Regions from separate parts of the Pelotomaculum schinkii genome, predicted to be linked through region 2. Evidence: riboswitches for the same ligand, from Rfam matches in the RefSeq annotation. Region 2 holds a riboswitch; each other region holds the start of a gene.
The links. A riboswitch is a leader RNA that binds a small molecule or an ion and turns the genes downstream of it on or off. The one in region 2 is predicted to bind cyclic di-AMP.

Region 1 (10,754 bases), 320 kb from region 2:
GGGAAACAGGTTAAAGTGCTGAAAGACCATCCCTACATCCCGGCGCAGGATGTTAAGTCGGTTTTTTTTGCGACGGTCCACTATATTTCCTTCAATCCATATTTCTCCGCTGCTGGGTTCCTCAAGGAGATTAATACAGCGCAATAGAGTGCTTTTTCCCGAGCCACTGGCGCCGATGATAACAACCACATCGCTTTTCCCCACATTGAGGTCAATGTCACGTAGTACATGCAGGGAGCCAAAATGTTTGTTGAGGTTTTTAATTTTTATCAAATAAAACACCTCCTTTAAATTTCATCTACTTTAAGACGCCGTTCAAGGGCATTAACAGCTAAAGTGAAAATAGTAATCAGAAACAGGTAGTAGAGACCACCCATGGCATAAAATTCCATTGAACGGAAGGTAGAAGCTGCAAACCTCTGTGCCAGGTGAAATAGTTCATCCATGGCGATAAAGGCTGCCAGAGAGGAGTCTTTGAGCCCAATGATAAACTGATTGCCAAGTGGTGGGATAACGCGCTTAAATGCCTGAGGCAGGATGATCCGGCGCATGGCGAGCGGATAACTCATACCCAGTGAGCGAGCCGCTTCCATCTGGCCGCGATCTATGGACTGTATGCCGGCCCGGAATATTTCCGCAATGTAAGCGCCGCTGTGAACCGCCAGGGCAATTGAGGCCGACCAAAACTGGCCGAAGTCCACAATCTCAGCCAGGCCAAAATAAACGAAGAAAAGCTGTACAATTAGAGGTGTACCCCTGATTAAACCTATATAAATATCCGCAATACGGTTAAATAATTTTCGCTTGGAAATTTTGAGGAGGGCAAACAACAGACCGATGGCCATACCTATAGTTATTGAAGCGGCTGTCAGCAGTACCGTAACCTGCATGGCCTTGAAAAAAAACGGTCCGTAGGTTATCAGATCGGATAAGAAATGCAAGTCAACACCCCCCAACTTTCTAGGGAAGGGGAACCCGCCTGGGCGTGTCCCCTCCCTCTAGTATGAATAGCATGCCGGCAATATAAGAATAAAAGGTTGTCTAACCTTTTATTTACTGATGTCTTGATCAAAATACTTTTTACTGATTTCCAGATAAGTACCGTCTTGCTTAATTTCCTTAAGGGCATTGTTTACTTTTTCCCTCAAAGTGTCATCCTCCTGGCGGAAGGCAATACCGATTTCCTCCACGAACAGGAGGTCTCCGACCATTTCGATGTTTTTCAGTCCGGTCTCATCTATGGCAAGTTTGCCGACAAAGCGGTCGGTGATGACAGCCTGCAAGCGGCCGGCGTCAAGGTCACGCAGAGCAGTCTCGTCACTTGAGTAGTTAATAATATTTTGTGAATATTTTCTTGCTTCTTCGTCATAAGTACTCGTGGTGAGCACGCCGATCTTGGTATCTTTCTTTAGGTCTGCTACGCTTTTTATCCCAGATTCCTTATAGACAAAGAGCTGGCCTCCGGAAACGTAATAGGGGTCTGAGAAATCGACCTGTTGCTTTCTATCCTCGGTTATAGTCATACTGCCTAGAATGGCGTCATACCGCTTGGCCTGCAGTCCGTTAATCAGGCTGTCCCATGGCGCCGTAACAGGTGTTGGCTCCAGGCCCATTTTTTCAGCCAGGGCTTTGCCGATTTCCACGTCGAAGCCGGTCAGGTTATTGCCTTCGTCATAATAGTTAAACGGGCGGTATTGGCCGGAACAGGACCAACTGAATGTTTCTTTAACCTGCTCGCCGGTAGTTGGATTTTCGCTTTCTTTAGATCCGCCGCAGCCGGCCACGGCGAATACCAGCATGGCCACCAGAATCGCGTGTAACAGGGTTTTCCGTATCATAAAATGATTTCGCCTCCCATAATAATTTTTTTCTATAAGCTGGTCCTCTTGTCCACCTCCTTAAACTTGCATCTTAAAACATAAAACCCAGGAATATCCCTGGGACTTTGGCAAACTGGCTTTAGCTTGTTTTGCTAACCTATTCTGCCTTGACTTGATATAAGCTTTAAATAACCAGGGGATATCCCGATTACATTCTAAAATTTTATGAATTTCACCTTACTTTGACTTGCAATGGGGAAAAATAGTTAGCGTGACACACAATAACAGACAACTTTATTAATATAATCAAGTTGTTGGTTGTTTTATGATATCATAGTTAGATTACTTGGTCAATATAGCAAATCGCCTGATTAAACAAAAGATTCCCAAATTTATGATGGCGCCTGGCTTTTACAAAGGAGGGTATGTATAATTCAGAGCATGTCTAACAGTTATTAAGACTCCTTCATTGTATCAATGCCGGTTCGGAACTTATGACCGGGAGGCATGTATGGAGTTTGGGGAATAGCTGCAATAATATAATTTTTTTGGGGGAGCAGCAACTATTTCTTATAGTTCCATGGTGATTATATCAGCCTTGATTGCACCACTGGGGTTAATTATTAATAGAACGTCAATATAAGAACGTCAATATAAGATTGACCTGGAAAATTTATTATGATATACTGACAACAGGCAACCTTATTGAATGATATAAGTTGTCTGTTGTCAGTATATCTTGAATTTAATATTGCTCCTAATTCGCTTAATTCTTCATAAAAAGAAGCGGGGGAACCAATTTACGGGGTGAATCGGTGCTCGACCAGACTCCAACGTGTTGTCGGCATCGTAGGGCTACTCTTTCGGCCCGAATCCGTCAGCTAACTTCGTAAGCGTTGAAAGGGAGGAAACAGGCGGTCTACAACCAGCCTTTGACTTGCTTGACCTCTTTTAACCCCCGGACGTATGCTCCGGGGGTTTTCTGCACTTTATTTCTTGCATTACAAATAAAATTTGAAAGGAGATACTTGTGATGTCCATACCTTCTATTGAGAAATTCGAATTTACGAACGAAGAAAAACAGGCTATTGCGCTTAAACGGGCGGATGATTTAAAAAAGAGAATTAATGATTATCTGGAAAAAAAAGATGAAATAAAGACCGGTTTTGATATGCAGGAAATGATTAATTTTAACAAGGAAAGGCAGCTCGGTTATTTCGACGCCAGCGAAGAAAACTGGCATGACTGGCGCTGGCAGATGGCCAACCGGATCAAAGATGTATTTACGCTAGCCCGGCTATTTGGCTTTAATGATGAACAGTGCACTCATATTAGAAGAGTGGGGATGCGTTATCGATGGGCAATATCACCTTACTATGCCTCGCTGATGGAAGGAGACTGCAGCCACGACCCGATCCGCATGCAATCGGTACCTTCTATCGATGAGATGGACAGTACCGGTTATGTCGATCCCATGGCCGAGGAATTCACTTCCCCAGCGCCGTGCGTCACCAGGCGCTATCCGGACCGGTTGATTATCAACGTTACCAACCAGTGCGCCATGTACTGCCGCCATTGCCAGAGGCGCAGGAATATCGGCGAGGTGGATCAACACAAGCCACATCAGAATCTAATGGCTGCGTTGGACTATATCCGGGAAAACAAGGAAATTCGCGATGTCCTGATCACAGGCGGCGACGCGCTGCTTCTAAGCGACAGAAAGATAGACTGGCTGCTGGGTGAACTGGATAATATCAAGCATGTGGAAATAAAGCGTCTGGGCACCAGGACCATTGTCACTTTGCCGCAGCGAATCACACCGGAGTTATGTGAGGTTCTTAAGAAACATCCCCCAATTTATATTAATACGCAGTTTAACCATCCACGGGAGATTACACCGGAGAGCAAGCAGGCCTGCGATAGACTAGTTGAAGCCGGTGTGGTTTTAGGGAATCAGGCGGTTCTTTTAAAAGGAATAAACAACGACCCGCACGTTATGAAAAAACTTAACCAGGAACTTTTGAAGATAAGGGTCAAGCCCTATTATATTTTTCAAGCTAAAGCGGTAAAGGGTACACGCCATTTTATTACGTCTGTGGACGAGGGTATTGCAGTTATGGAAAAACTGCGCGGCTATACTTCCGGTTTGGCCGTCCCGACATACATTATCAATGCCCCCAACGGTTACGGAAAAACTCCTGTTATGCCTCCTTATATACTGAACCAAGGAGACGGTAAGGTAAGGATGCGTACGTGGGAAAACAGGTTGCTGGACTACCGTTGCCTGCCCGAAGGAGAATAAATGATTACACCCGCCTGGCACGGTATTGTTATCTATTCCATGGTTTGAGCGGTCCCTGCCATGAGAGACAATGCTTCTTTTATATCTGCCGATTCATTTTCATTGGCAAGCGCGAATAGATAATCACCGACTATGATTTTTGTATTTCCCCTGGGGATAATTTCGGCTTCGCCCCGCTTAATACTTATCAGCAGGCAGTGAGGCGGCCAGGCGATATCCATTATTCTTTTGCCTTCCAGCTTTGAACCAAGACATACGGCAACTTCAATCAGGGTCTTATTGTCCCAACCGGAGTAAATATTGTGATTCTTTTTAACCAGCGACCGCGCCAATAATGTTTCATATATTGGCGCGGTTTTTAAGATATCACTAACCATATAGGCAGTTACCGAAACGATGATTAGCGCTAATAAATGGTCAAAAGAACCTGTCATTTCAGTAATTAGAATACTGCCGGTCACCGGCGCCTTGACAATGGCGGTGAAATAAGCAGCCATGGCCAAAACAACAAAATTATTAAAGAAATGTTGATCAATATGAAAATAGACTATGAGCATATTGCCATATATAGCTCCGGCCAGCGCTCCGATAACCAGCATCGGCATGAATATTCCTCCCGGTACGCCGGAACCGTAGCTGATCATGGTATATATAAATTTAACAGTAAAAAATATTAATAAAATAGCGATCCCATAGCTGGCCTGTCCAACAGAGTCGATGAGTTTGTTTCCTCCCCCCAGAACTTCAGGCAGGAAAAAGCCCAATATTCCACCGAGTATTAAGGCTGGCGCCGACATAAACGTTTTTGGCAGCCAGGTGATCTTATTGTAACTATCCATTGTCTTTGTCAGCGTCCGGTTAAAGAGAAAGCCCAAAAACCCGCAGATGACACCAAGACCAACAACATAAATGTAGTAATTATGCGGTAACACAACGAGATCATGGAAGTTAAAGACAGGTTTTTGGCCGAAGACTTGTTGGGTTATTAAATCGGCTGTTAGCGATGCTGCCATAGCCGACATCAAGACAGCCGGGGAAAAGTTTTTGTGCAATTCTTCAAGCGCAAAGATTACTCCAGCGAGCGGCGCATTAAAAGCTGCTGCTAAACCAGCGCTGGCGCCGCTTGTAATTAAATACTTTTCCTCTATTCTTAACCTGCCTAAAAGGCGGCTGACGCCTTGACCCGCCATAGCTCCCAATTGGATGGAGGGACCCTCACGTCCCAGCGACATGCCTGAACCAATAGCAAGAACTCCGCCAAGAAATTTCCCTATGATTATTTTTAGCCAGCCCATCTTGAAGTGACCCAGGATAATACCTTTTACCTGTGGTATGCCGCTTCCGCTGGCCATAGGGACTATATGGGAAATAAAACCCAGGCAGACAGACACCATTATTAGCGCAATAAACCATAAAAAAGTGACCCCAGAGCCGTTTACCTCTAAAACAGTATAGATATGTTCGCGCAATAATTCGGCTTTTTCCAAGAGGTACCTAAACGCCACGACCAGTATACCAGCGAATAAACCGACCAAAATTCCCTCAAAAAATATTTTTAAACGAAAGCTTTTCCATTGAATCAAAGCAATATGGCTTTTTTTTGTCTCCAATAATAATGCCTCCAAACATAAAAGACCGTTATGAATATGAATTCGATATACAACGCTATCTTACCTACTATTCTAATGCTATTTTAGAGTTCGGGAAAAAACAAATACCACTTTCACGTTGCTCGTTTCATGCAGGTATCAGGATAACGGATTAGACCTTTATTGTTTTCGAAAGGGCCAGAGGAATATTGACTCATGGTGGCAGGTGAATTATAATATATTTAGATAATTACCTAAATATCAAATTAGCTGGGAGGGATATCTTATGGTTGGCCTTACTTTTAAAGCCTTGGCCGACCCAACGCGCCGTAAGATATTGAAGCTTTTAAGGGAACGTGATTTGACCGCCGGCGAAATAGCCGATGAGTTCGACATATCCAAACCAAGCATATCGCACCACCTTAACCTGTTAAAGCAGTCTGGACTGGTACTGGATGAGCGACACGGCCAGTTTATTTACTATTCCCTGAATATGACAGTCTTCCAGGAGGTAATGGGCTGGTTTTCAGATCTGTTAAATAGAAAGGTAGGTGGAGCCAGTGAATAGAAATAATAAACGTTTACCGGATACCTTTAAAATATTTTTGTCGGAATGGCCGTTATGGCTGTTGATTGTAGCGGCTCTAGTCCTTGGGGCGGTGGTATACCCGCAGCTGCCGGAGCGGGTGGCCAGCCACTGGAACTACAGGGGTGAGGTGGACGGCTATTCCTCCCGCTGCTGGGGAGCCTTTGGCATCCCCCTGCTAACTGCGGGTATTTATCTGGGTATGCTGCTCCTCCCTTTAATCGATCCAAGCCGTCAGAACTACGAAAAATTTGCCGGGGCTTACCGGGTCATCAAAGCGGTACTGGTGATCTTCATGACAGGTCTTCACCTGGTAGTTGTTTTAAACGCTTTAGGTTTCCAGGCTCCGGTTGACAGGATTGTAATGACAGGAGTGTCCCTGCTGCTCCTGGTCATCGGAAACTACATGGGGCAGTTCCGGCACAACTATTTTGTGGGCATTAGAACACCCTGGACACTGGCCAACGAAGTGGTCTGGCGGAAAACACACCGATTGGGCGGCCGGCTCTGGGTTGCGGCAGGTATTCTGGGGTTGGTCGGAGCCCTGATGGGCGGCCCGGCTGGTGGACTGGCTCTGGCAGTAGCCCTCGCCCTGGCGGTAATCGTCCCTTTCGTTTACTCGTACCTTGAGTTCCGCAGGCTTTCAAAATAAAGCCCAGACCACCATGTCGTCCAGCGCCGAACTTGTGGCAGCCAATGTGACTTTTGTGCGAATGAATTCGCACCTACATTTAGCTGGGTTCAAGAGTGGCTTCTTAGAATAGTCGCTCGCAATGTTATTTTGAGGACAGAATGAAACAACCACATAAGCTATGTTAAAACAAAAAGCTGTTGATTAAAACAACAGCTTTTTGTTTTACCCTGTCCCGGCATGCGATTGCCTGGAGACTGCCGTTTTCCCGGAATTCGCACCTCATTGCGGTAAGCGATACCTTTATATACCACTTTGCCTAGAACACTAGTTCGATATATAATAAGGGAAACAAGTGTTCGGGGAGGGGCTACATGCACTGTCCAATCCTCCTTGCTGATATGAATTCTTTTTTCGCCAGTGTGCACCAGGCTTTGGACCCTGCGCTACAGGGCAGGCCGGTTATTGTGGCCGGGGATCCGGCCAAGCGCCATGGCATCGTTTTAGCAGCCTCCTACGAAGCGAAGGCCTGCGGCATACAGACGGGCATAACCGTGGGGGAAGCCCGGAACCTTTGCCGGGAAGGTGTTTTTATCAAACCCCGGTACAATCACTACGTCAATTTTTCTACCCGGATTGTACGGATTATGCATGATTTCACGCCTTTGGTGGAGCCTTTCTCCATCGATGAGGCCTTTATGGATGTTTCCGGGTGCGGCCATCTCTTCGGTACCTCTTCGGCAATTGCCCGTAAGCTTAAAGGTAGGATTAAAGAGGAGGTAGGTGTCCTGTGCAGTGTTGGGGTGGGCCCCAATAAACTCCTGGCCAAAATGGCGGCGGGCATGCAGAAGCCGGATGGTCTTACGGTTCTGGATCTAACCGGCGTACGGGATAAAATATGGCCCCTGCCGGTACGGGAGCTTTTTGGCGTGGGCCGCCGCCTGGAAAAAAGGCTGCGGGACCTTAATATTCACACTATCGGTGAACTTGCCGGCTACCCGCTGCCGGTGCTGCAAAAAAAGTTCGGTCTGATGGGTCATGTCCTGCACCTGTCCGCCAACGGCATCGACTACAGCCCGGTGGATCCCCACTCTCTGGAGAAGGTGAAGTCCATTGGGCGTCAAGTCACACTTTCCAGGGACTACCGGGGATACCATGAGATTGAAGAAGTAATCCTGGAGCTGTGCGACATTGTCTGCCGGCGGGTGTGCCTGGGGGGATATGTCGGCAGGACGGTTAATTTAAGCTTAAAAGATACGGAGTTTTTGTGGATATCCCGCGCCCTTACCGTAGCGCATCTCACCGCCAATGCTGCTGATGTCCACCGGGCGGCGGTCGAACTGTTGCACCGGCACTGGCCTGACTGGAAGCCGGTCAGGATGGTGGGGGTTGCTCTGGCCGGCTTGGTTAAGAACATCGCCGAGCAGTTAGACCTGTTCGGGGAGGTAGAGCGAGCCCGCCGGTTGAATGCGGCCTGCGACAGGATCCGGGACCGGTTTGGTGAGAAGAGCATCTTCAGGGCTATTTCTCTGGCGCCCGGCGGTGTGCTCCGGGAACGGGACGGGAGGGTTGAAACAGCTACAGAATACCTGAATAAATTGAGATAAGAATAATAAAAACCGTTGATGCGAACATCTGTTCTATGGTAGTATAGTAACAGGAGGTGGTAACGGTGTATGAATACTGAGTCAATATAAGTGAAAGGAAAAAGGTTTCTTAGCAGTCACTTCCGATGATGCGTCGCAAAGACACGCTGTGAAAGTCGGGCGCGGAGGTTAGAACAACTAGGCGGTGGGTAACACCCCCTTCCGGGCAGGACTGGTCTTTCTAATGGCCAGGCGGTGAACCGCAAGGTGAACCACCGGAATATGGGCGAGAGTCCATAGCTCAGCAGTTGAATCCTGTGACACTGCCTCCCGTTAGTCGGCGGGAGAGAAAGTTAATAAAGCTGGATTATCCTGTATAAATCAGATTTGTTTAGCTTTCAGAAACCAGGGACGGGGATGGCTAATATCCACGACTACTACCGTAAAAATTTTCTATACGAGGGCCACAAGATGATGCTGCCCGAACTACGGGACAAGGTGGCTCAAACTTGTGCCCACTGCAAATTTTTTGTACTGGTAACAGGCGGGAACGAGACCAGGAACGGGTGCGCGGCGCAGATTCCACGGTATGCCGGCCTGAGCAGGAGGGTCCCCGGAGAACTGGATGCCGTGGAAGTATTGGAACTAGTAGGCAGGGAGGGACTGGAGCGTGTTTTGTCCACGGCCGGCCCGCACCGTCAGGCCTGTTGGCAGTTTCACCCGAGAGGGTAGCAGGTTTTTGTTGCAATAAATAAACTTACCGCAGGCTTAAAGCTGAGAAGGGTTTAAAACCACAAAAAATCATGAAAATAGTGCTGCTGATACTTTCAGCAGCACTGGGTTTTTGTATAACGAAAACCACCTGCTATGCAGGTGGTTCCAAAAAGCTTTAGCTATGAGTAGAAAAATCTACCTCTCTTTGGTAAAATAGTGCAGGTTTAGCCAGCCGCACTAACAAAGGAGGTAGATATCCAAATGGATACAGAAAGTTTAGCACACACACAATGGAATTGTAAATACCACATAGTGTTTACACCAAATGAGCTTGTCCCGTTAAAATAGACACGGGAAATGGCGGGTTTTCTCCTGTTTTCATAGGATTTCGAAAAAAGAGCCGTGGCCGCCCTTGACATGGAGCCTCGCACCCGTGTTGCCAAGGACCAAGGGGCCAGTAACCTCATCTAGGTAATGGGGCATTTGTCGGGAGAAAAAAGCTGGCCTATACAGTCGGTTGTCACATTACTTAGCAGGTTGGTAGAAAAGGGGTTCTTACGCTCAGAAAAAAAAAGGCAAGGAAAGACTGTATTATCCACTCGTTTCAAAGGAAGATTATCTCCAATTTGAAACTGGGAATTTTGTTAAGCAATACCATGAAAATTCATTTATCAGTCTGCTATCGACGCTTCATCAAGACAAGGAATTGACTGACGAAGATTTAGACGACTTGCAAGAATGGATAAGGAAACGGAGGTCTGACTAATGCCACGGATATTTTTGGTTGAGGACGATAAGGCAATCACTAAAAACCTTGTGCTTTTGCTCCGCTCGGAGGGATTTACAGTCACTCACGCCCCTACGCGGAGTGAAGCCCTTGCCGCACTTGCCGGGAATAAATTTGACTTGGCGTTGATTGATATTTCTTTGCCTGACGGAAATGGCTTTACGGTTTGCACGGAAATCAAAGAAACGCAAGATGTCCCCGTTATCTTTCTGACGGCTTCCGGCGATGAGGCGAGTGTTGTTACCGGGCTGAACATGGGCGCGGACGACTATATCACCAAGCCTTTTCGTCTGCGTGAACTGATCGCGCGAATCAGAACCGCCCTGCGAAAAAGCGGACGTTCTCCATCGGCTTTTGAAATCTGCGGGCTTCATGTCGATATGGCAAGCGGCGTCGTGAAAAAGGACGGCAGCGAGGTTTTTCTTTCAGCCTTAGAATACCGCTTGTTGTTGGTGTTTATTAACAATCCAAAAAGTATTATCACAAGGAGCAGGCTGCTTGACGAATTGTGGGACGCAGCGGGCGAGTTTGTCAATGACAATACATTGACCGTGTACATCAAACGCCTGCGGGAGAAGATAGAGAACAACCCCGCAAGCCCGCAAATCATTCTGACCGTTCGCGGGACGGGATATAGATTGGGGGACGGGTATGCTTCGGAATAGAGAGTTTCGGCAGCTTGCCATTTTGTTCTCCTTAATAGCTGCCGCCGCTGTGACGCTGGGATTTGCAATCAATA
Region 2 (10,754 bases):
AAGGCCTGGGCAGCTATCTCAGGTGGGGTGGGGTTGATATAATATCCCGTACCCAGTTCAAAACCGGCTATAGTAGTCAGGCGGGGCAGTATTTCCAGATGCCAGTGATAATTTCCATGGTCATCCTGTACGTTAACGGGTGATGTGTGCAGCACTATGTTATAGGGTATGTTCTTAATCATCAAGGTCATTTTGCGAACAACAGACCTGAGCATAGCCGCCAGGTCCTGCACCTGTTGTGCTCTGATCTGCCCGAAATCGGACTGGTGTTCAGTAGGGACAATCCAGGTTTCAAAGGGAAAACGTGAAGCAAAAGGCGCAAAGCAGACAAAATGCCGGTTCTCAGCAACCAGTCTTTCCCCTTCCCTCAACTCCTGCGCGATGATATCGCACAGCGCGCATCTGCCATGGCGGTTATGGTATTCATTCATCCCGGTTATTTCCGCATTGACCTCGCTTGGTATCTGAGGTGTCGCAATCAGCTGCGAATGGGTGTGTTCCAGTGAAGCGCCGGCCGTGGGGCCGGTGTTTTTAAATATTTGAATATATTTCAACCTTTGGTCTTTGCGAAGATCCAGGGATCGATCACGCCAGCCCCAGACAACCTCCTCCACCTGTTTCACTGATTGCGTATCAAGCCCGGGCTCATGTTTGGTTGACTCAACGATAACCTCATGCGCGCCCACCCCGCGCATGAACTGGTAAACACCGCGTTCCTGCAGGTAGGGTTGGCCCTCGATGTCAACTGCGGGAAACTTGTTTGGCACTACCCGCATCCACCAGCCGGGAGTGTCCCTGCCGGTTCCCTGTTCGCGATATGCGATTATTTCCGGAGGGGTCTCTTTTTCGTGGCCTTCACATAAAGGGCATTCGTTAGAACTCTTTTCATCCCTGATCTCTTTGTAGTTGGAAGGGCGTTTGGAGCGTTCTGTGGCGATGACAACCCACCGGTCAACGATGGGGTCCTTCCTCCATTCGGACATATTAGTACCTCCCGCAAAATAAGCTTAAATTTGACACTAAACATTATAGTCAGCCACAAAATCAATTGTGAACCAGTTACTACCAGCTATGTAGCGCTATTGATCCATTTGTTTTTGCCGGGCACAAGGGACAATTAAGTGCACTTAAATTGAGATTGCCGCAAAAGTGATCTTTTTATGCAGGGTGCGATTTTTTTATTGATAATATTTCTGAATTTTAAAGGATTAAGTCAAGCAAAATCGAATTAAAACAAGGTGTTGAGAAAATTGTGGAAAGAGGCGGTTACCTTTGGGCAGTCAAATGGTTAGTTTTAAAGGAACAAGGAACGGCTTGGTAATTGTCCTTGACCCAAGCCGGGAATTTGAAGATATCAAAAATACACTGCGCTCAAAGATGGAGTCGGCCAGGGGGTTTTTTAGCGGCGCCAAGTTTTCCATAGCTGACATGCACCAAAAAATCCCCACCAGCCAAAAGGATGAGCTTGAGGATATCTGCCGGCAATACGGAATGGTCCCCAACCCTGACGGCAGTGTTGTGACACGCTCTAAAGCGGCCCGGCCGTACCAGAGCCAGAGCGCAATTCCTTCGCCGGTTGGTGATGGTGAAGCAGCGCTCATGGTCAGGCGTTCACTGCGTTCGGGACAGCGTATCGTTTATGCGGGACATGTCGTTGTACTGGGCGATATCCACCCTGGCGCAGAGGTGATGGCAGGCGGCAACGTGCTGGTGTTGGGGAACTGCCGGGGGGTAATCCATGCAGGTATTGATGGAAACAGCTCCGCCAAGGTGGTGGCCATGCGGCTGTCTCCAACGGTATTGAGCATTGCGGGCAAGAGGTTTACTCCCGACCTTACCGGACAGCATGCCGGTTACTGCCGTACTGCCCGCTTGTCCGGCAAGGAATTTGTTTTTGAATAAGATCATGCGAAGAATGATTTTTAGCTAGTTTGACCATAAAACCGGCGGAGCATTTTGCTCACAGCCGGTTTTTCATATAGCTGTCCACGGCCAGAATACCGGCCACTGACGCGGCGTCACAGATTTCACCCGACCAGATCATCTGAATTGCATTTTCCCAGGGTACCGTTAACACCTCAACAAATTCGTCGTCATCAAGGTTTTGGTTTAGAAGGGTCAAGCCTGATGCAAAGAATAGGTGCAATTCCTCATCAGAGAAACCGGGAGTACTGAAAAAGCTGCACAACCTGACTAACTCTTTAGCTTTGTAACCTGTTTCCTCTTGTAGTTCCCGCAGGGCTGCTGACTCCAATTCTTCTCCCGGTTCGATATTCCCAGCCGGTAGTTCCAGGGCGGTCCTGCCGGTAGCGGATCTGTATTGTCTTACCAGAAGCAGCTGACCATCCTGTTTTACCGGGACGATGATCACGGCCCCCGTGTGTTCCACAATCTCCCTTTTTGCCGTACGACCGTCGGGTAATTCTACTGTATCAACCCTGAGGTTTAGAATTCTACCACGGTATATTATATTCGAGCGAAGAACTTTTTCGGTAAGATCGCTTATCATAATCACTCCAGTACACAATTGTTTTGCTCCTACTTATTCGCCTCACTGGTATCATTATCCTGCCATGCCTGCCAATATACTCCGCAAAGACGTTCCTCAATATCAAAATATCTATATGGCGCCGAGCATTCATACAGGTATAAATATAAGCAATTTGCAAAATATTAATTTAAAACATTAATCCGGGGGTGAAAAAATGAGTATAGTACGTTGGGATCCTTTTGGGGAAATCAGCAATTTGCGTAACCAGATGAACAAAATTTTTGATCACAATTTTTTAAGACGGGGTCTTATGACTGGTACCGAACAGTTTGGACCGAGAGTTGACCTTTACCAGACAGATCAGGAGGTTGTTGCAACAGCTGAACTACCCGGTATTGAGTCCAAGGATGATATTGAAGTCGCGGTAACTCCTGACACACTGAGCCTAAAAGGCGAGTTGAAAAGATTTAAAGAAGTTGAGGAAGATAACATCTTCCACTCTGAGAGATACTATGGTACTTTTAGCAGGATGCTGCCCTTGCCGGCGGAGGTAAAACCCGAAGAAACCCTGGCCAACTATCACAACGGACTGTTGGAGATCCGGATGCCTAAGACTGAAAGAGGTCAAAAGAAAATGCACCGGGTTAAAATACAATAAAAAAACAAAAGGGCCGCCCGGCAGTGGCGGCCTTTTTAGTTGTCAAGGCTCATTTTTTGTTGATTTTTGCTGGAGGAATTTCCCTAGACATATAGAATTTTAAACGAAAAAGGAACGGGCATAACCCATCCCCGCAGCCAGTATAGTAATAAGAACTCAATATCAACTAAGGAGGCTGTGACCGGTGTGACTATTAAGGTTGGCATTCCGGGAGCTCTTTTATATTATCTTTACTACCCTATGTGGCGGACTTTTTTCAATGAACTCGGTGTCCAGGTAGTGACATCCGGCAGGACCACCAAAAATATTTTAGATCAAGGGACTCGTGAGGCGCTGGCTGACGCCTGTGTACCTGTTAAACTATTCTACGGTCATGTTATGGATATTAAAGACAAGGTCGATTACCTTTATATCCCAAGGGTGGTCTGCCTTAACCGGAGGACAGTTTACTGTCCCAAATTTCTTGGCCTGCCCGATATGATCCGGTATTCTATTAAGAATGTACCGCCTATTATCGACGTCCGCATGGATACAAGACAAGGCCGCTTTGCGGTTGTAAAAGCGTACCTTGAAATCGGTAAGCGCCTGGGAGCGCCAATACTATCGGTACTCCTTGCATATTTGAAAGCCGTGGGGGTTTTGCACCGCTATAACAGACTTTTGAGAAAAGGATGGAGCCCCGTTCAGGCCATGGATTTCCTGGAGAACCAGGCCGGGGGGGCGGATTTTGACGGTTCTGCCAAGTCCGGTTTGAAGTTTGCCGTACTTGGTTATCCCTATGCTATTTACGACAGTTTCATCAGCGTGAATTTGATTGATAAGTTAAGGAAGTATGGGGTTAAAGTCATCACGGCCGAAAATATTCACCCGGCCTTACTTGCCCTTCAGAAAAACTGCAGCCTGCCAAAACGTCTTTTCTGGACCTTCAGTGACAGGGCGCTCAAGGCGGCCCACTTTCTTTTTAACCAGAACAAAATTGACGGGGTCCTGCACTTAACAGCCTTCGGTTGCGGCCCTGACTCCCTGTTGAATAAATTAATCGAAATGGAAGCCAAAAAACACAGTGATATTCCTTTTATGACCCTGATGATTGATGAGCAAACCGGAGAAGCAGGCATGACCACCCGCCTGGAGGCATTCGTTGATATGGTCAGGCGCAGGAAGGAGGCGCTTGCATGCCGAAAGTAACTTTTCCAAGAATGGGTGAATCGTGGCGAACATTTAAAATGCTCCTGGAGGACCTCGGCAACGAAGTGGTGGCCCCCCCGCGTCCCAGCAAGCGCACGCTCGATCTTGGCGTGCGGTATTCACCCGAATTTGCCTGTTTTCCACTAAAAATTCTGATGGGAACCTACCTGGAATGTATTGAAATGGGCGCCGATACCATTGTCACGACAGGCGGTGTGGGCCCTTGCCGGGCAGGGGAATACGCCATGCTTCATCACAAGATCCTAAAAGACATTGGTCATGATATCAAAATGATAGTATTTGAACCACCCCGCCATTACCCTTTAAACTTCATCAGAAACGTATTGGCGCTTAACAAAGCGCGTGTTTCCATAAGGGGCATCATTTCCCATATAAAGCGGGCCTGGCGCAAACTACAGGCTTTGGACAACGTAGAAAAAATGAGCCATGTGACCAGACCGCGCGAACTAACCAGCGGCAACACCTCCAGGGTCTACCGCAAGGCGCTTGAGTGGATTGACCAGGCTTACACCACGCCGCAAATTATGGAAGCTGAAGCGGCTGCTCTGGAAGCCCTGAAAAATATCCCGCAGGACCCCCAACGTATGGTACTGAAGGTCGGTATTGTTGGGGAAATCTACGTATTACTGGAACCTGCCAGCAACCTGGAGATTGAAGAAACACTCGGCAATCTGGGGGTTGAAGTGGAAAGATCTATGTTCCTCACAGGTTGGACCAGGGACAACACCTGGAATGAAACAACTGAAGGAATGACCGTCAAAGAAGCCGCCGCCCCCTATCTCCCTGAACTGGTAGGAGGACACGGCCGGGATTCAATCGGCAACACCATTCTTTGCGCCAAGCGCGGGTTTGATGGCATGATCCAGTTGGCCCCCTTTACCTGCATCCCGGAAATTGTCGCCCGCACCATCCTGCCCAGGGTCAGCAGGGATTATGATATTCCCGTACTTACTTTTTTCCTGGACGAGCAGACCGGGAAAGCAGGCATGTCTACCCGGTTGGAGGCATTTACCGACCTGCTGAGAAGGAAAAAACTCCTGCAGGCGAGAACAAATTGTGTAACTGGTTAAACAGTGACAGGAAGGACTTGTTATGAAAGCATATTTAGGTATTGATGTCGGATCAGTCAGTATCAATATTGTTGTAATGAGCGAGGCCGGAGATGTCCTAACCGGCCTTTACCTTCGTACCATGGGCAGACCTATAGAGGTTATCCAGGAAGGTCTTAAAGAAGCGGCGGCGGCAGTGCCGCCGGACATTGAGATAGCCGGCGCAGGTACGACCGGCAGCGGTCGCTACCTGGCAGGAGTTATGGTGGGCGCCGATGTTATAAAAAATGAGATTACCGCCCATGCCGTCGCGTCTTCCATGCTTGTGCCGGATGTCAAGGCAGTACTGGAGGTAGGCGGCCAGGATTCCAAAATTATTATTATGAGGAATGGCATCGTTACTGATTTTGCCATGAACACAGTATGTGCCGCAGGAACCGGTTCCTTTCTGGATCAGCAGGCTGCCCGCCTCAACATCCCCATTACCAGTTTTGGCGAACTTGCTCTTAATTCCCAAGCCTCTGTGCGCATTGCCGGGCGCTGCACTGTTTTTGCCGAATCGGACATGATTCATAAACAGCAAATGGGTTATGGACTCCCGGACATTGTTAAAGGGCTGTGTGACGCGCTGGTTCGCAATTACCTTAACAATGTGGCCAAAGGCAAGGAAATATTACCTCCGGTGGTGTTCCAGGGCGGTGTTGCCGCCAATGTGGGGATTAGGACGGCCTTTGAAACAGCCTTGGGTTTGCCGGTGATTATACCCGAATACTTTAATATAATGGGTGCAATCGGAGCCGCGCAGTTGGCCAAGGAAAAGACAGCGGGAGGTAATAGTACCAGTTTTAAAGGATTTGCTGTAACCGGTCTTCCCTATCGCACTGGAAGCTTTGACTGTAACGGGTGCTCGAATGTATGCGAGATAGTTGAGATTTATGAGAATGAAAAAGTAATTGGCCGCTGGGGATCCCGCTGTGCAAAATGGGACGTAATTTAGCTCCGGTAAAAGGCGATGAGAATCGAGTTTTTGATACCGGTTTTTTCGCCAAATTTCAGCAGCCGCAAGATTTATCCTCGCCCTTGTTAAACTCCCCGGGCGGTATCTCAGCAATCTCGGCCAAAGAACGAATGGCAAAGTCAACTTCTTTTTCAGTGTTAAAATAGGAAAAACTGAAGCGTACCAGTCTCTGCTCCAGGGTACCCAGGGTCCTGTGCGCATCAGGCGCACAGTGCAGGCCTGCCCGGCAGGCTATTTTATATTGCTGGTCCAGCGCATACCCCACTTTCCCGGACGGTTTTCCCTCCAGGCTGAATGATACGACAGGCGCGCGGTTGTAAAGCTCTTCCGGTCCGTACAACGTGATACCTTTCAGTCCGGAAACTCCCTCCAGGAAGCGCTTGGTTAAGTCCATCTCGTGTTTTCTAATCCTGTCTATCCCTTCCATCCGTATAAATTTTAAACCTGCCGCCAATCCGGCAATACCTACCGAGTTAACCGTGCCGCTTTCATAACGCTCCGGCAATACTTCCGGTTGTCCGGGCGCCTCTGAATAACTGCCTGTGCCTCCTTCTTTCAGGGGCGTCAACTCCAGCCTCTCGTCGATATAAAGGCCACCTGTTCCGGTAGGCCCGTACAGCCCTTTATGGCCCGGAAAAGCAAGCAGGTTTATACCCATGAATGAAACATCCAGGTCAAAAACCCCGGCTGTTTGAGCGGCGTCAACAATCAGACAGAGTCCCTTTTTCTTGGTGAGTTGGCCAATCTCACCGATCGGCATTATCGTCCCGGTAACGTTTGAGGCGTGTGTGATTACTACGGCAGCGGTGTTCGGTTTAATAGCCGACTCAATATCTTTGACGCTGATCGAGCCGTCTTTAGCGCAGGGAACCTTGGTGACTTCGACACCTTTACCCTGTAACACATAGAGCGGCCTGGTTACCGAGTTATGCTCCATAGAGCTGGTGATTACATGCTGGCCTTCCTTGAGCAAGCCTTTAATGGCAAGGTTAAGCGCCTCCGTCGCGTTCATGGTAAATACAATACGATCAGGATTCTTGATATTGAACAGGGCGGCCAGAAGTTCTCTGGCTTCATCTACGAGGCGTCCCGCCTCCAGTGCCATTTGATGTCCTGACCTGCCTGGGTTGGCTCCTACGAATTTTATACAGTGCTCCATGGCTTCCCAGACTTTAGAAGGTTTCGGCCAGGAGGTGGCCGCGCTATCGAAATAAATCAAATTGTATCCCCTTTCTTGGTCCAGGCCCTGTTTTCATTCAAAAGCTGGCAGGGTTTATTCTGTTTGGTATAACTATATTTTATTCTGTATCATATGATTCGTTTCTATTTCCCTGTGGAGGCAGCAAAAAAAACAGGCACGCTCTCGCGTGCCTGAAGAATCCTGAAGAATAATGATTATAAAATTTCTAGGTTTTAATCTTAGTCAGTTGTTTAGTCGCCACTGAACAGTTGGGTGACAACTACCCCGCTGCCTGATTTGGTGACGCCTATACCAATTGAGTCGTGGAGGGGATTGAGAATGTTGGCTTTATGCCCCTCACTGCCCATAAAGAGTTCATGTGCCCGTGTCGTTGTCGCCGCCTTGGCGATGTTCTCCGCACCCATGACCCTGGCCGAATAGCCCGCTTGTCTTTCCATGTTTAGGGCTGAGCCATATGTTGGTGATGTGTGGCTGAAATAATTGTTCTGGTACATATCCTGACTTTTCATCCTGGCCAGTTCCGTCAACTTTTGATCGAGTGTGAAAGCCGGCAGTCCGGCTTTTACCCTTTCCTGGTTGACCAGATCGAACATAAGCGCCTCGTCGGCTGTTAATCCGCTGGTCCCGGAAGGGGTGGTCGGTGTCGTAGGAGTTGTTGGAGTTGTTGGAGTTGTTGGGGTCGTAGGTGTAGTTGGTGTAGTAGTGACCGGTTTCTGGTTAAATCCAGTTCCATAGTACTTGTTCCAATAAGACTGAAGCGGGTTCGTTGCGGCAGTTGTTGGTGTCGCGGCAAGTACGGCCTCATTTGTAGCGGTTGGATTGCCGTAACCATAGTAATCATTGTAGCCATAAATATCGCCCCAGTTTGAACTTACCTCACCTTGATCTGATGGCGCTGCCATAGCTGCCGGTACGGCGACCAAAATTAATAATAAACAAGGGACGAGTACGAACAGTAAACGCTTGATGCTTGTCAACAGGATTGCCCCTTTCTTAGCGCCTCCGGGGTTAGCTGGCGGGTTCGGTGAAAGATACCCTACCCATTTTGCCAAATTAGTGTGTCGTGGCGCCCCATGGCTACTCTCAACCAAAAATAACGGGCAGGCTTGTCCTCTTTCACACTAATATTACACGCATGGCGCAAATGGGATTCACCCCAAGTAATTGGTTCCCCCGTACCCAGTATAAATATTACTGGGATTCGGCATTTTTAATACTATTACTGTCAGATTATATTTTTTATGATCAATATAGACAAAATCGTTTTCAAACGATGAATGAGTCTATAGTTTAATGAGATATTTTTATCTCCATATAGATATAAGAAGTTGAAAATTAAAGTAAGATGGTAATATTTATTTGAAAAATAAAGAAAGGGCTTTTTCTAAAAGCCCAAACCTTTTTCTACCCGGCAACTACCGTGTCTAGCACTTTCCTCATCCACCTGGCGCTCTTAAACCTAAGCTGCTCATAATAGAACTGAATACACCGGGTATTGTTTTAGTGGGGTCATAGGTTATACTTACCCTGTTCAGTCCTGTTATTTCTACCTTATTAACCCCTTCTAGGCATAAAATGGTCTTTTTCATCTTATTTACTTTTTCTAAATCGCCCAGACCCGTTACAGTAAAATGCGTCTGATATAGCAACATCCTTTGCCTCCTTGCGTGCATGCCAATCCGGAAGGGAAGGGGGTTATGCCCGGCCCCTTTCTTTAGCAGAGCGGTTTGCACTGCGGCGGGAATAGAGTAGGCGGACAGACGAACGGGGGTTGGGGCGAAACCTGTTCACACATGGCCGGCGTGCAGAATCCGAAGCTTGGTATAAGCAATTTGACTATAGCCAGGGATTGGATGACCAAGCAAAGATCGAAAGTACAGCAAATCTGGTTGCCGAGAATCAGGCAGGTACATGCGGAACTGACAATTTCACAGTTGGTAAAGGTACCAACCGGTGCGCAGAGAACTACAGTTTTGGTGAAGCTGAACATCAGGTCTTCAAACTCGCAAACTATCATTCCGCCGGCATCCAGGACCTGCAGGGTATAAGTGACCGTTACAGCGAAAGTGACATTTGCCCGTCCTGTTTGATCGGGTGTGCTCCTGCCAACTTCAGAACAAACGGCAGAGTTGATGATACAGTTGACCGTGGCGCCTTCAGGCGGACAGCATTTACCTAAAGGCGTGCAGACGTTTTCACGGCGTTCTGCCTGAAAGCAGAAATCGTATACCTTCGGGACTTCAATGCAAACGGTCTCAAATGGGGGGAATGGCCTTAAGCCTTCAGTTTCCATAAATTAACCTCCTTAGGGAACTAACAATAGACCGGATTACCGTTAGTCCCGTATAATTATATTTTTAGTTCATAAATATGTCAGTATATATAAATTGGTGAAGCTTTTGGAATTTAGTTTAAACTATTTACCTCTTGGTAAACTTTTGCATACTATACTTTAGGAGGTGAGAGGCTGTGAACTGGAAACCATACTTTTATTACCGCCAGCAGTTTACTGGGGAAAGTCAGTCCAAAGAAGGCGTTATCCAGGATGAGCCTGAAAAAAAACCCAGCAAAGATGCAGCTGGTGAGGAAAATAAAGTTATTGCAGTTACAGATCGTACAGTTGAAGAAGAGAAGCAAGCTGGCCAGTCAAAGGGTGAGCCGGTTAAGGATAAGACTCTGGAGCCAGTGGCGCCGTATAAACACTCCCGTTTTCAAGAGGTAGCGCCCGGGGTTTTTCAATTCAAACACCACCGTCCGGTTGCTGCTCCCTACCTGCCGGTTCCTGAGACCTATCAGTACGGGCATGAATATTGGGGACAGCAGCTTCAACCGGTAGGAAAACCGGAGGAAGAAGGATTCGTTAGGGTTGGCGCATTCCCCGGAGCCACTAAGGACGGGCTGCCGGTATACCAGTTCACCTGAAAGAAGAAAATAATTCCGGTCGGTGGCCGGCTCGACTGAATTACCAAGGAAAACAAATAAGCAAAAGCCTGTTACATTAGCAGGCTTTTACTTATCTAGTGTGCCAAGGAAGAGTTGGGTTGCAATAACCCCATACACGCTCCTGTGTACTCCAATGCCGATTGTATCATGCAGAGGGTTCAAAATATTGTCTCTGTGCTCCCTGC
Region 3 (10,754 bases), on a different contig from region 2:
GTACATCTTTGAAGAAGCGGTCTTGCCGTTCCTGGTTGTGGCGGAATTCGCTGCAAAGTACGCGGAAGGCGCCAGGTGAGTATCCGAAGCGCTCAGCCACCTGATCCGATGGCAATTTCTCCACGAAATATGCGCGCAGTGCCTCGTATTGACGATGCAAAGGCTTTTCCGGCGAAAGAAAAAATTGCTGTTCAGGCGTTAGCCAATTTCCATTACTTATCATAGCAATTTTAATATGCTATAAAAATGCCAAATTGTCAAGGAGCAAAAGGGTGATTCCGTAATTTCTTATAGATAAAGGTTTAATACATCACCGACACTTGGGCGCAATATTTTTAGCATGATAGCTGTGGCATTTTAAGTAATCGATATTGCTAACACCTTTGGTGAAAAAATGCTGAAAATCATGAACACTGAATAGCTGAAACAGCCAAATCAACCATCGAAATCCAGTGCGTGGAAATCGAGGCTAGGGAAATAAAAAGAATGCACGGGAACTATATTTTCTGTTCAAGTATTTCCATAAGCCTGGATATTCGCCCATCCCAGTCATTACTTAAAGCCCAGGATTTCCTTTTTATTCGAGACGCTTCATTATCACAAATCAGTGCTTTCTCTGTAGCCTTCAAAACCTCAAGGGGGTCGTTATATAAATAAAAAAAACCATCCCCCCATAAATTTGCGAGCCTTTCAAGTTCAGGTGTTGATGTAGCCACTATCGGAAGACCAAATACCAAGTATTCATTGATTTTCGCCGGGTGCATAGCCCCGGCATACCGGTCTTGAACGTAGGGTATAAGCCCAATATCGGCAGCTCGTAAAAATCCTGCAAGATCATTGTAACTATTGCATGGTGGGTAAATATGAATATTCTTCGACGTTGGTATTTCTACACCATCAGAAAGTGGCCCCACGAGAATAATGGAACCACCTTTGAAATGTTGAGCAAGTTTTGTTATAGCCTCAACCTGTAATTTTTTATTTATGCCTCCAATATAGAGCAGCCTGGGTTGAGGTAGTTGCTCAATTTCGGTAATTAGAGCCGTGCTATTTCTTAATTCTAAGTTGAACCCATCCTCAAATAATAACGGGTTTTTTGTTGCACTATGATACTGATCCAATAAGGTGGCTGAAGCAAAAAAAGTGTAGTCTGTTAGTTTTAACATTATCTGTTCAGAAGGCCCAAGCCTGGGTTCTATATATTTGGGATCACTAACTACATCGTAAACGGTCGCACCCCAAGCGCACCTTTTCATTAATGACAGAGCAACAGGGGTGGACAAACAGGACCAAAATATAACCTCTGAGGGTTGAAGATTATTTGCATGTAAGAACTTCTTTATGTGTTTGGAAATGTAAGACTGATTATACCTAATTGCTATGGAGTTGTAAGGTAAAGGCACAGCAAGGGGTGAGAATATTTTAACGCCGGGTGGGATATCTTGGATTATTTGACCAGTACTACACTTTATACGGTGCATCACCCTTGACAAATCACTGAGTCTCGGGCTGCGCACACCTGTATTTTCAATAAACAGTACTTGCAAACCTTTCCCTGCAAGACCCGTCATCAAATGATGAACCCTTTGCTTAAGGTAATTCCAGTCTATTTGAGATAAACAGACAATTCCCTTATATAACAACATGGCACCTGCCAGTCATAGTAATTACATAACATTTCCCAGGTGATTCTTAATATTGATTATTCTACACAAATCCACATGGCTCCTGCTCATTTGTCTTATATATATATACCATTTTTATCTGTTAGAGGACTGACAAAAAAAGACTGCTATTACAAGCTGTAACGCCCATGTTTGCACAGCAATCTCAGGATACAAAATCTTTGTGATATTTAATTCTATTAGTTAAACCGCAAACCAATTCGAAATCCATCTTCAATATATACCTCTATATATTTTCAGGAATTAATGTTTGAACAATACATTCCAGTACATTTTTCAAAACCCTAATCATTGCTAGTAATATTTCGCATTAGGTATAATGTTCTCTCGGATTCTATGATTTTATCAGTTTGTTTTATTCTAAAGAATTCACTAAATTCTTTTTCAAAAGCTTCTTGGTTATAATCCGGGAATATATCTTCCCTTGTTGCTAAAAGCCTTTGCACCTGGGAATCACTTTTGGGAACAAACTCGATAATTAGGTATTCGCACATTCTGCTAAAAAAGTGAGCAATTTTAGGCAGCGGCAGATTATTTGAAATTGCCAGATGGTGAACCAGTGCAAGAGCAAAAATTGTGTGTGCTGGTCCTCTATGTAATAATGATGCTCTTTCCGTGTTTTCCCATCCAATACCGGGGGTTGGATTCGTTAAATCAAGCAGAAGCGGAAGAATGTTAGTTTCATTTTTATTTATGCATTCTAGATAATTCTTTTCAACTGCCGCCGGATCAATGTCAAATGACAACGTCGGTATTCTTTTATTTGAAGCAATGCGACTAAATAACCCGGTATTAGCGCCAAAATCCCAAACCGACGTTGGATTAATCAGTTCCAAAAATTCAGACACAAGCTTCTTCTTATGATTAATGCCTGCTGAAGAGTAGTTATTGTCATCATAGTATTCAGCCCATTCCGTACCGTACGGTTCCCATTTTAACTTTTTAACAGCCGACTCCAAATTATCAAGTATCGCTAATAAACCTATTCGGCTTATATTTTTATTTTCAACATTAATTGGTTTGTCTTCATATTTCTTTTGGGTGGAAGCATGTAAATATATATTGGATAACAAGGAAAAATTAAACCAGGATTTAAATGGAAGCACATTACAGGCCAAATCCAAAGGAATGCCGTCCATGTAAATTCGCAGCAACTGATTTAACCTGATGTCACAATAGCTCATCAGGGCAAGTGGTGCCAAAAAGTGTTGACAAAATTGTTTATAGGCTATCCAAGGTCTTCCATCTTGATACTTTTCAAACGACAGCGTATCGATCAAAACTGGTTTTCCATTCTTAAATTGAATATTATAGGCACTGCTGTCTTTTAAAGACATACCAAAATTCAATGCTGTTTTTTGAATTTGCAAAGTAGCCAGTGCTGCATTTTTTAGCTGGCTAAAACACCATTCGTAAGGATAGGATATAAATGGTATAGCTTCCGGCTTAATTATCTTATATGCTATATCGGGCATTGGGGCTTGAATGTTTGTTTCAATATGAGGAACAATTAATTCGGCCTCTACAAGGGTTTGATAGAGATTTGAAGTCATCAATAGCTCATAATGTTCCTGATAATTCTTATTTACTTGACGAAAAATCATTCCATCTTGCAAAAAAAGAAAACCACTGGGATCCCTAAATGAAGATGGGATTTTGTTAATTTCCTTTATCTTTATAGCCCCCATTCAAAATTTTTAACATCTAATGGCCTTTTCGAAAAAAAGTTTTAATCTTATTCCAATATGATTTTACAACAAAAGAAACCCCGAGCACTGCTGCTAACAAAACCTGCATAACGTAACTGCCGGTACTGGGATCAATATAAGCATAAGCAGCTTGAGGAATAGAAACTGCTAAAATAGCACCCATTACAATCAACTTTAAATATTTTTTCCCCATTATTACTCCCCCTTAATTAAATTCGCAAATTGGTTAGTAAAGCCCTAACACCATCCCATTTAACTAATAAATTTACATTGAAAAAAGTAAAAGGTGGTGCTATACGCCCCACCCTATAAAGTTCTAACCTGGCAATAACATATAGTCCAGGTGATATTATGAGTTGCATCGGCCACCCTATTCTCACTATGGGGAGAGGTGTCGGTTATAACTGACTAGTTGTTGCCAGAGCTGGATACTAAGCATGTAGTCATTGTGGAAGCTCTCTTGACATCAACAGCATTGTTAAAACCATATATTACCATATATTATTTTGTCAGGACTTCATATTTTGTATTATAACAGCTTTTAACGCATAAGTAATCCCCTAACATTTCTGTTATTAAAAAATACAGGTTTTCGAGTACTTATTTCTACCTAAACTCACACCAGTTTAATAAATTTAAAATACTTATTTCAGTCTATTGACGACTTGGTCTAATATCAAACCTACGGAGGAATTCTTTACCGTCTCCACCAATAAAGAAAAGCCCAAGAGGCTTTTCTTTATTACTCTACATAAACTGTTTCTTATCTTAAACAATTAAACAGCGGGTTCTCTGTCTTTCCCTATTAGGACTTTGCCTTTTAGGCCTTCTCAAAATCCCCCTTGCCCGCTCCGCAGACCGGACAGACCCAGTCCTCCGGCAGGTCGGCAAAGGCCGTTCCCGGCGCTATGCCGCCGTCCGGATCGCCAAGTTCCGGGTCGTAGGTGTAGCCGCAGACGGAACAGACGTATTTCTCCGATACAGGCTTTGGTTCCTTTAGCGCACTATAAGTAGGGGCGGTTTTGGGGACGCTCCCTCTTTTGATTTCATGGTAGTAGGCATAGGTCATCGGGGTACCTTCTTGTAAGACCTCCGCACCGATCACCTTGCCGATAAAGATGGTGTGGGTTCCGGCGTCAACTTCCTGCAGCACTTCCGCTTCCATGTAGGACAAGGTGTAATCCGTCACATAGGGGACACCGTTTGGAGTCAGTTTGTAATTGATCCCTTCAAACTTGTCCACATCCCGTCCGGATTTAAAGCCAAACTGGCCGATCAGGGACAAAGGCGCGTCCTGCCCGACGACTGAGACTGCAAATGTCCTGCTGTCCTTGATATACGCATGGGTCAGGTTATTTTTGTTGATACTGACGGTAACGGTGATCGGATCATAGGCTATCTGAATGGCTGTATTAGCAATCTGACCATTGATCCGGTCACCTTTTTTCGAGGTGATCACATGCACGCCGTAGGTTAATTTAAATAGAGCTTTTTCATTCATTCGACATAACTCCTTTGCAATAAATTTTTCTTTAATTACAGCAATTACAGCATTGCACCGAGCTTTCTGCCTGCTTCCCGGACTGCTTCGAGTTCGCTTTCATCCGGGTTGTACACAATATTAATAAGCTCTTCAGGCGTTTCCCAGCCCATTTCTTTGATTACCGCCGCTACTTCCTTGGCTCCCTGACCGCCCCAGCCGTAGGAGCCAAAGGCAAAGCCCAGTTTTCTCCTGGGTCTCAAGCCTTTCAGGTAGGTCATAAAAGCGCCGACTGAAGGCAGCATGCCGTTATTCAACGTGGGTGAGCCGATGAACACAGCACGGGAATGCAGCACGTCGGGGACAATCTGGGAGATGTGGTTGGTCTGCAGGCAGCGCACTGAGACAGGCACCCCGGCGCTCTCCAGGCCGTCCTGCAGCGCAAGCGCCATTTTCTGCGTGGAACCCCACATGGTGTCATACACAATCAGGGCCCTGCGCGGCGCTTCGTTGTTGGCCCACCGGCGATAAACGGGGAGCAGCTGCGGGATGTAGCTGCGCCAGATCACCCCGTGGCTGGGAGCGATCATCTCCAGCGGCAGCTGGCCCACGATGTCCAGGGCCTTGTTCACCTGGTCGCCGTAGGGATAGACAATATTGGCGTAATAACTGCCGGCTTCTTCAATAGCAATGTCCCAACCGATTTCATCGTCAAAACGCGCGGCGCTGGCGATGTGCTGACCAAAGGCGTCGTTCGGCAACAAAACCTTCTCTTCAGGGATATAGGTGACCATGTTGTCAGGCCAGTGCACCATTGGCGTATGCACGAACTTCAAGGTGCGCTTCCCGATTGTTAGTTCGTCGCCGGAGTCGACCAGGATACAATCGAACTCCTTTTTGTAATAGCGCTCAAGCCCTTTTTTGGCCCTGGGTGAGGTCACAATTTTAAGCCGGGGCATCGCCTCCAACACTTTTAGAAAACTTCCGGAGTGATCCGGTTCAATGTGGTTCACCACAAGATAATCTATTCGGGAAGGGTCTGCAACATCCTTAATCCGGGCGAGCAGTTCCTCAGCCTTGTAATGCTTGACCATATCGACCAGCACAGTCTTCTCATCTTCAATGAGGTAGGCGTTGTAGGTTGACCCCCGTGGCGTGATATAGCCGTGAAAATAGCGCAAGTCCCAGTCTATCGCGCCAACCCAGTAGATTCCGTTTTTTAATTCAACCGATTTCATGATGACCTCCTGCTGTAAAGTATCTTGCCCTACCTTAATGTTTCCCGCCGTTAACGTTGAGTCACAGGCTTCCCTGGGACATTAACAATTTCTCCTGGTTAAAAAATGCATGTCTATAACCTTCTGTTTAAAATATACCAAGAAAATTAATTGGCCCTTACAAAAAGATTAACAAACTATTAAAATGCGCAAAGAGATAAAAAACCAGGCAAGCAGGGAGCCGGAGAAAAATGGCGTATAGGGGACATATTTGTCCCCTATACGTGTAAAATAACCAATTTTTTCAAGTTAAATTTGCAAATGAATTTGTACCTGCAATTTTAGAAGCTGACCTCTTTTGAGAAAACCCGGTCAAACCAATGTGGCTCGTCAGCAATGGTCCGGTAGATCTCTTGCCAGGAATAGGTACGATAAACCAGCCCCGGCAGGACGCCCTGATTGTAAGGGGCATCCATCAGCAGCACAGGAACTCCAGCCGCGCTTACTTCTACGCTGATTTTGAGCGTGTCCTCAATCAGTACGTTCAGGTCGTTGGTAAGGCAGGCCTCTCTTTTATCATGGCTGCCCAGGAGCAGGATCTCATCGAAGGGCAGGCTGTTCTTATGCAACCAATCTCTGGTTTCCCTGCCGTATTTTTCATCCCTGGCGGAAACAATAAAAATATCGTGGCTTTTCTTGATCTGGTTGAGGTAATACGACGCCCCGGGAAGCGGCGGGGGCGAAGTCATTAAAAACCTGCCCCGGTCATGTAGAAAGCCGAGCAGCTCTTCCCCGGTAATCCCGTAGGTCCGGCATACGTCCTGCAATTGTATTTGTTGCAGGCTCTTATTCTGTTTAAAATAATCGTTAAGCTCTTTAACCCATAGGGGCAGACTGTCTGCCAGGACCCCGTCTATATCAACGCCAACCCTCATCTGGTCCCCCCACCTGCCGACAAAATTTCTTTCATCAGTATATTCTCCTGCCCCGCTGAGATTTCCTGCCTTTGTTCAACAGGCATCCAGATAAACACAGAGTAGTTCTCCATGCCGCTATTGCGGGCACAGGCAGAGGATCAAAGCTTAGCGATGTGGGTGCGATTTCAATCGCACCCGGCGCGCCAACGCCAAACTTCCGGCATCTAAACTTTTGTGCGAATGAATTCGCGCCTGCATTGGCTGGATAGTCGACAGCTAATCAGTAAGTAAACGCGACGGTCCCGATGATACCGCTCAAAGGCCTGGACCACAGCCACGGATTCGTTACATAGGTCGCGAAGAAATAAACTGCTCCGTTGGTAGGATCCCAACCGTTGAGGGCGGCTTTGGCCGCCCGAACTGAATCGGGAGTAGCCGGCCTTTCGATCCAGCCGTTCATCACCGGCTCGAACTGGTAGGTACCGGAATCGTACTGATAAATTACATCATATATTGATTTGGGAAAATTGGCGTCCCTGGTACGGTTCAAGACAACCGCTCCAACTGCCAGCTTACCGACATAAGGCTCAGCGTCAGCCTCCGCGGTAATCAACCGTGCCAGCAGGTCAACTTCCCAGGCCGAAGCCCTCGTAGTCAGACCGCCCCTGCTGACTTCACTGCTTCCCCCGTAGGAAGAGGGTATATACAAGTCCATACCCTGGTAGAGATAGTCGCTTTCCAGCCCGTTGGCCGACATGATTTCCTGGTAATTCACGCCAAACTTTGAGCCAATCTGGTAAAGAGTGTCACCCGACCGGACTATGTATGACTGGCCGCTCTCTGGAATATCGAGTTTCTGGCCTACTTCAATTAACGTACCCGTAATTCCATTGGCTTGAGCCAGGGCATCAACAGAGACTCCGTAGTTGCGGCTGATAATGTAGAGACTTTCCCCCTTGGTAACGGTATGGCTGGCGGCAAAAGCTGCGGTGGGAAGAATGAGGGCTCCGATTAAAATAAAAAAGCCCATGAGCGCACGGGTAACATTTGACATATGTGTCCCTCCTTAAGCCTCCGGGGTTAGTTTACGGGTTCGGGTTTAGAGGATACCCTACCAATTCGGTCGTCGGCAGTCGGAGGTCGGAAGCCGGATCGCTTGTGGAATTTGCTAAAGCGAATTCCTTCAAATATTGACTTTTTGACTACCGGCTGCTAACTACCTTTATGGATTCACCCATTTAAATAAGTCCCCCGTACCCCGCTATACGGGGATTCGGCGTTTTTTCAATTATACCCGCCATCACACCTGCTTGACCATGAACAAAATTTAGCAATTTGCCCACAGCTCCAACCACATTCCCAAAAAAACCCCCATTAAGGGGGTTGGATTTTTATTCAGCAGGAGCTTCTGGGACCTTCGCTCCGCAGTTGCAGCAGAATTTTGCATTTTGCGGCAGCTCTTCATGGCAGCTGGCACAGACGGGCGGCTTGGGGTTTATTTTTACGATTTGTTCGGTAATGTCGGCGATATCAGACTCCAAAGATCTGGTGCTTAGCAGGAGACGGTCTATTTCCTCTGCAAGACCTTCATCGCCCTTATACTGCAGGTAGACCAGGTTCCCCAGCGCGGTGATGTTGTTTTCCATTTCTTTTTCCAGCTTTGAAATTTCCATCTTCAATCTGGCTGTTTCGACCAGATCGCTGGACTTTTTGCCAATGGATTTCGCGCCTTCGCTGATCGACTTGGCGCCTTCGCTGACCTTTTTTAAAATTTCCACAAGACACCCTCCTTTATTTTATTTTTCAGGAACTATTCAATAAAGGCTTTGCAATTCCTTTTTGGACGCAGCAAATCTCGAACTATTTATTGTTTTTTTCCAACCACTTCTCGTAATTATCCAGTTCTCTGTTAACCGCTGCATCGGCTGCGGTGTTTTCTTCCCTGGGCACGTGCTTTAATATTATCTTCAACCCCGGCGCCGCCGCCAGGCTCTTCCACACTCTCTCGGCAATTTCCCTCAGGGCAGGTTCCTTAATCCGGTACTGCCGGTTAAACTGGCGCACTACCAGTTGGCTGTCGGCCCGGATTTCCGCTTCCAAACCATCCTGCCGCCCGGCAAGGTGAATCAAGGCCGTGACCGCCCCCTCCAGGGCGCTCCATTCAGCAAAGTTATTGGTGACCTTAGGGCCCAGAAACTTGCTTTTGGTGGCAATCAGCCCGCCTTCCCCATCCGTGATAACCATACCGGCTGCAGCGGGCCCGGGATTGCCGCGGCTGCCCCCGTCAATATTTACAAATACTTTCAACTGGCACAACACCCCGCTGGGAGATTCCTTATCGATCTATTAGTACTTCTGCTTTTTCTGAATATAGCACTGCCGGCAGTATACGGGACGGTCTTCTTTTGGTTTAAAGGGAACCTCGGTGACGCAACCGCATTCCGCACAGACGGTCTCGTAAGTTTCGCGGATGGACCTGTTCGCTGAAAACTGGCTGTACCCCCCCTTGTTGAAACCGGCTTCGCTTTTTTTATTTTTTCTGGCCAGGCGACACTCCTGGCAGCGCGAGGGGGCATGTTCAAAGCCTTTCTCGGCATAAAACTCCTGCTCGGATACTGAAAAAATAAAATTCCTACCACATTCCTTACAGGTAAGCAATTTATCTTCCAACATCAAAAAAACACTCCCTTCCCGGTTTCTCTTGCCTGTCGGAACATTACAAAATCCTAACCCTCATACCTGTATCGGGAAGAAGAGCAGAACTTTAAAAAGCCCAAGCAAGATAATTATATTATACCAACGGAGGCTTAAAAAGCAAGGGATGGAAAAGGAAGGCTCGGTCTATTGTTAATTTTAGCCAGGTGAAAGGATTGAGCCTGTAATATTGATGCTCAAATTGCGGCGGCAAAAAGAGACGCAGCTATAAATGGAGACGCCTCGCTAAGTTCATGCAACGCGGCGATAGTACCGGACAATTAAATCATCAAGCTGTTGGCTGATATCCAACAAGCTGGCGCAGACAGCATCGGAACTGAACAAGCTGTACATCTCCGATCGCAGTTCTTCAATTTCCTCAAGCAATTCTGAACAGTGCATGATCCCCACCCCTTTGACTTATTACTGGTAACTTCGCGACAGTCATTGTAGAATCCTGCATAACCAAGAAAAAACATTGAAATATTTTAAATAAATTGTAATTAATTACTAAGCGGCCTGGGATTTTGTAACCCCCAATTAAAATTTTCCGACCCCGTACTAATACCGGCTCCTCATAGTCTCCGGCAACCTGCGAAGCAGATCCCTGATCTTGCCGGCAGTCACCGCCCCAATAAATTTCTTCGGCCGCAGTTCCATGCCGCTCCAATAGTACCTTTTCCTGATTTTGCGCCTGCGGGCAATCTCTTTTTCTTCAATTTCTCGCGGCGACATGCCCATCCCGCATCCCTCCTGACAATATTATGGCCGTGACAACCTGACTGCATTCCTAAGTTTGACATCATAAAATCCCCTATAAGGTAAAGAATATAGTCGGATTATAATTTTACGAAAGGGTGATAAAAAATTAATCAGCACATCCACTGCATTGTCAACGACTGTCATTACTGGACCCAGGGGAATAGTTGCAAAGCCAACGAGATCCTGGTAGCGACAGATCAATTTGGCGACAGCCAGCCAGACCAGATCGACGCCACCATGGCCACACAGCTCACCCCTTCCAATGCCGGTTCTTGTATGGCTACCTGCTG

Region 1: linked by a shared signal. The riboswitch ahead of eam (glutamate 2,3-aminomutase) and the one ahead of Psch_RS01780 (CAP domain-containing protein) in region 2 are both predicted to bind cyclic di-AMP.
Region 3: linked by a shared signal. The riboswitch ahead of Psch_RS16560 (LysM peptidoglycan-binding domain-containing protein) and the one ahead of Psch_RS01780 (CAP domain-containing protein) in region 2 are both predicted to bind cyclic di-AMP.

Annotation. Positions count from the first base shown of each region.
Region 1 is NZ_QFGA01000001.1:677,234-687,987, reverse strand. Features, by position in the region: gene Psch_RS03315 (amino acid ABC transporter ATP-binding protein) at 1-273, opposite strand, end outside; gene Psch_RS03310 (amino acid ABC transporter permease) at 288-941, opposite strand; gene Psch_RS03305 (ABC transporter substrate-binding protein) at 1,050-1,838, opposite strand; cyclic di-AMP (ydaO/yuaA leader) riboswitch at 2,574-2,732, shown strand; gene eam (glutamate 2,3-aminomutase) at 2,854-4,122, shown strand; gene Psch_RS03295 (ClC family H(+)/Cl(-) exchange transporter) at 4,155-5,732, opposite strand; gene Psch_RS03290 (autorepressor SdpR family transcription factor) at 5,998-6,279, shown strand; gene Psch_RS03285 (SdpI family protein) at 6,272-6,949, shown strand; gene dinB (DNA polymerase IV) at 7,303-8,535, shown strand; gene Psch_RS21355 (hypothetical protein) at 8,713-8,838, opposite strand; gene Psch_RS03275 (hypothetical protein) at 8,932-9,246, shown strand; partial or broken gene Psch_RS21580 (BlaI/MecI/CopY family transcriptional regulator) at 9,703-9,994, shown strand; gene Psch_RS03265 (response regulator transcription factor) at 9,994-10,680, shown strand; gene Psch_RS03260 (sensor histidine kinase) at 10,667-10,754, shown strand, end outside.
Region 2 is NZ_QFGA01000001.1:358,123-368,876, reverse strand. Features, by position in the region: gene galT (galactose-1-phosphate uridylyltransferase) at 1-983, opposite strand, end outside; gene minC (septum site-determining protein MinC) at 1,273-1,902, shown strand; gene Psch_RS01810 (NUDIX domain-containing protein) at 1,961-2,509, opposite strand; gene Psch_RS01805 (Hsp20/alpha crystallin family protein) at 2,706-3,149, shown strand; gene Psch_RS01800 (acyl-CoA dehydratase activase-related protein) at 3,336-4,337, shown strand; gene Psch_RS01795 (acyl-CoA dehydratase activase-related protein) at 4,325-5,428, shown strand; gene Psch_RS01790 (acyl-CoA dehydratase activase) at 5,451-6,404, shown strand; gene Psch_RS01785 (aminotransferase class V-fold PLP-dependent enzyme) at 6,460-7,644, opposite strand; gene Psch_RS01780 (CAP domain-containing protein) at 7,857-8,603, opposite strand; cyclic di-AMP (ydaO/yuaA leader) riboswitch at 8,610-8,843, opposite strand; gene Psch_RS01775 (hypothetical protein) at 9,063-9,278, opposite strand; gene Psch_RS01770 (hypothetical protein) at 9,341-9,919, opposite strand; gene Psch_RS01765 (hypothetical protein) at 10,096-10,548, shown strand; gene Psch_RS01760 (CAP domain-containing protein) at 10,636-10,754, opposite strand, start outside.
Region 3 is NZ_QFGA01000003.1:91,574-102,327, reverse strand. Features, by position in the region: gene Psch_RS16595 (hypothetical protein) at 1-115, opposite strand, end outside; gene Psch_RS16590 (glycosyltransferase family protein) at 498-1,574, opposite strand; gene Psch_RS16585 (class I SAM-dependent methyltransferase) at 1,970-3,373, opposite strand; gene Psch_RS16580 (hypothetical protein) at 3,390-3,587, opposite strand; gene rd (rubredoxin) at 4,215-4,895, opposite strand; gene Psch_RS16570 (FprA family A-type flavoprotein) at 4,940-6,112, opposite strand; gene Psch_RS16565 (5' nucleotidase, NT5C type) at 6,433-7,026, opposite strand; gene Psch_RS16560 (LysM peptidoglycan-binding domain-containing protein) at 7,289-8,062, opposite strand; cyclic di-AMP (ydaO/yuaA leader) riboswitch at 8,064-8,297, opposite strand; gene Psch_RS16555 (zinc ribbon domain-containing protein) at 8,400-8,786, opposite strand; gene Psch_RS16550 (ribonuclease HI family protein) at 8,869-9,315, opposite strand; gene Psch_RS16545 (zinc-ribbon domain containing protein) at 9,355-9,681, opposite strand; gene Psch_RS16540 (aspartyl-phosphate phosphatase Spo0E family protein) at 9,955-10,104, opposite strand; gene Psch_RS16535 (hypothetical protein) at 10,264-10,443, opposite strand; gene Psch_RS16530 (DUF1540 domain-containing protein) at 10,570-10,754, shown strand, end outside.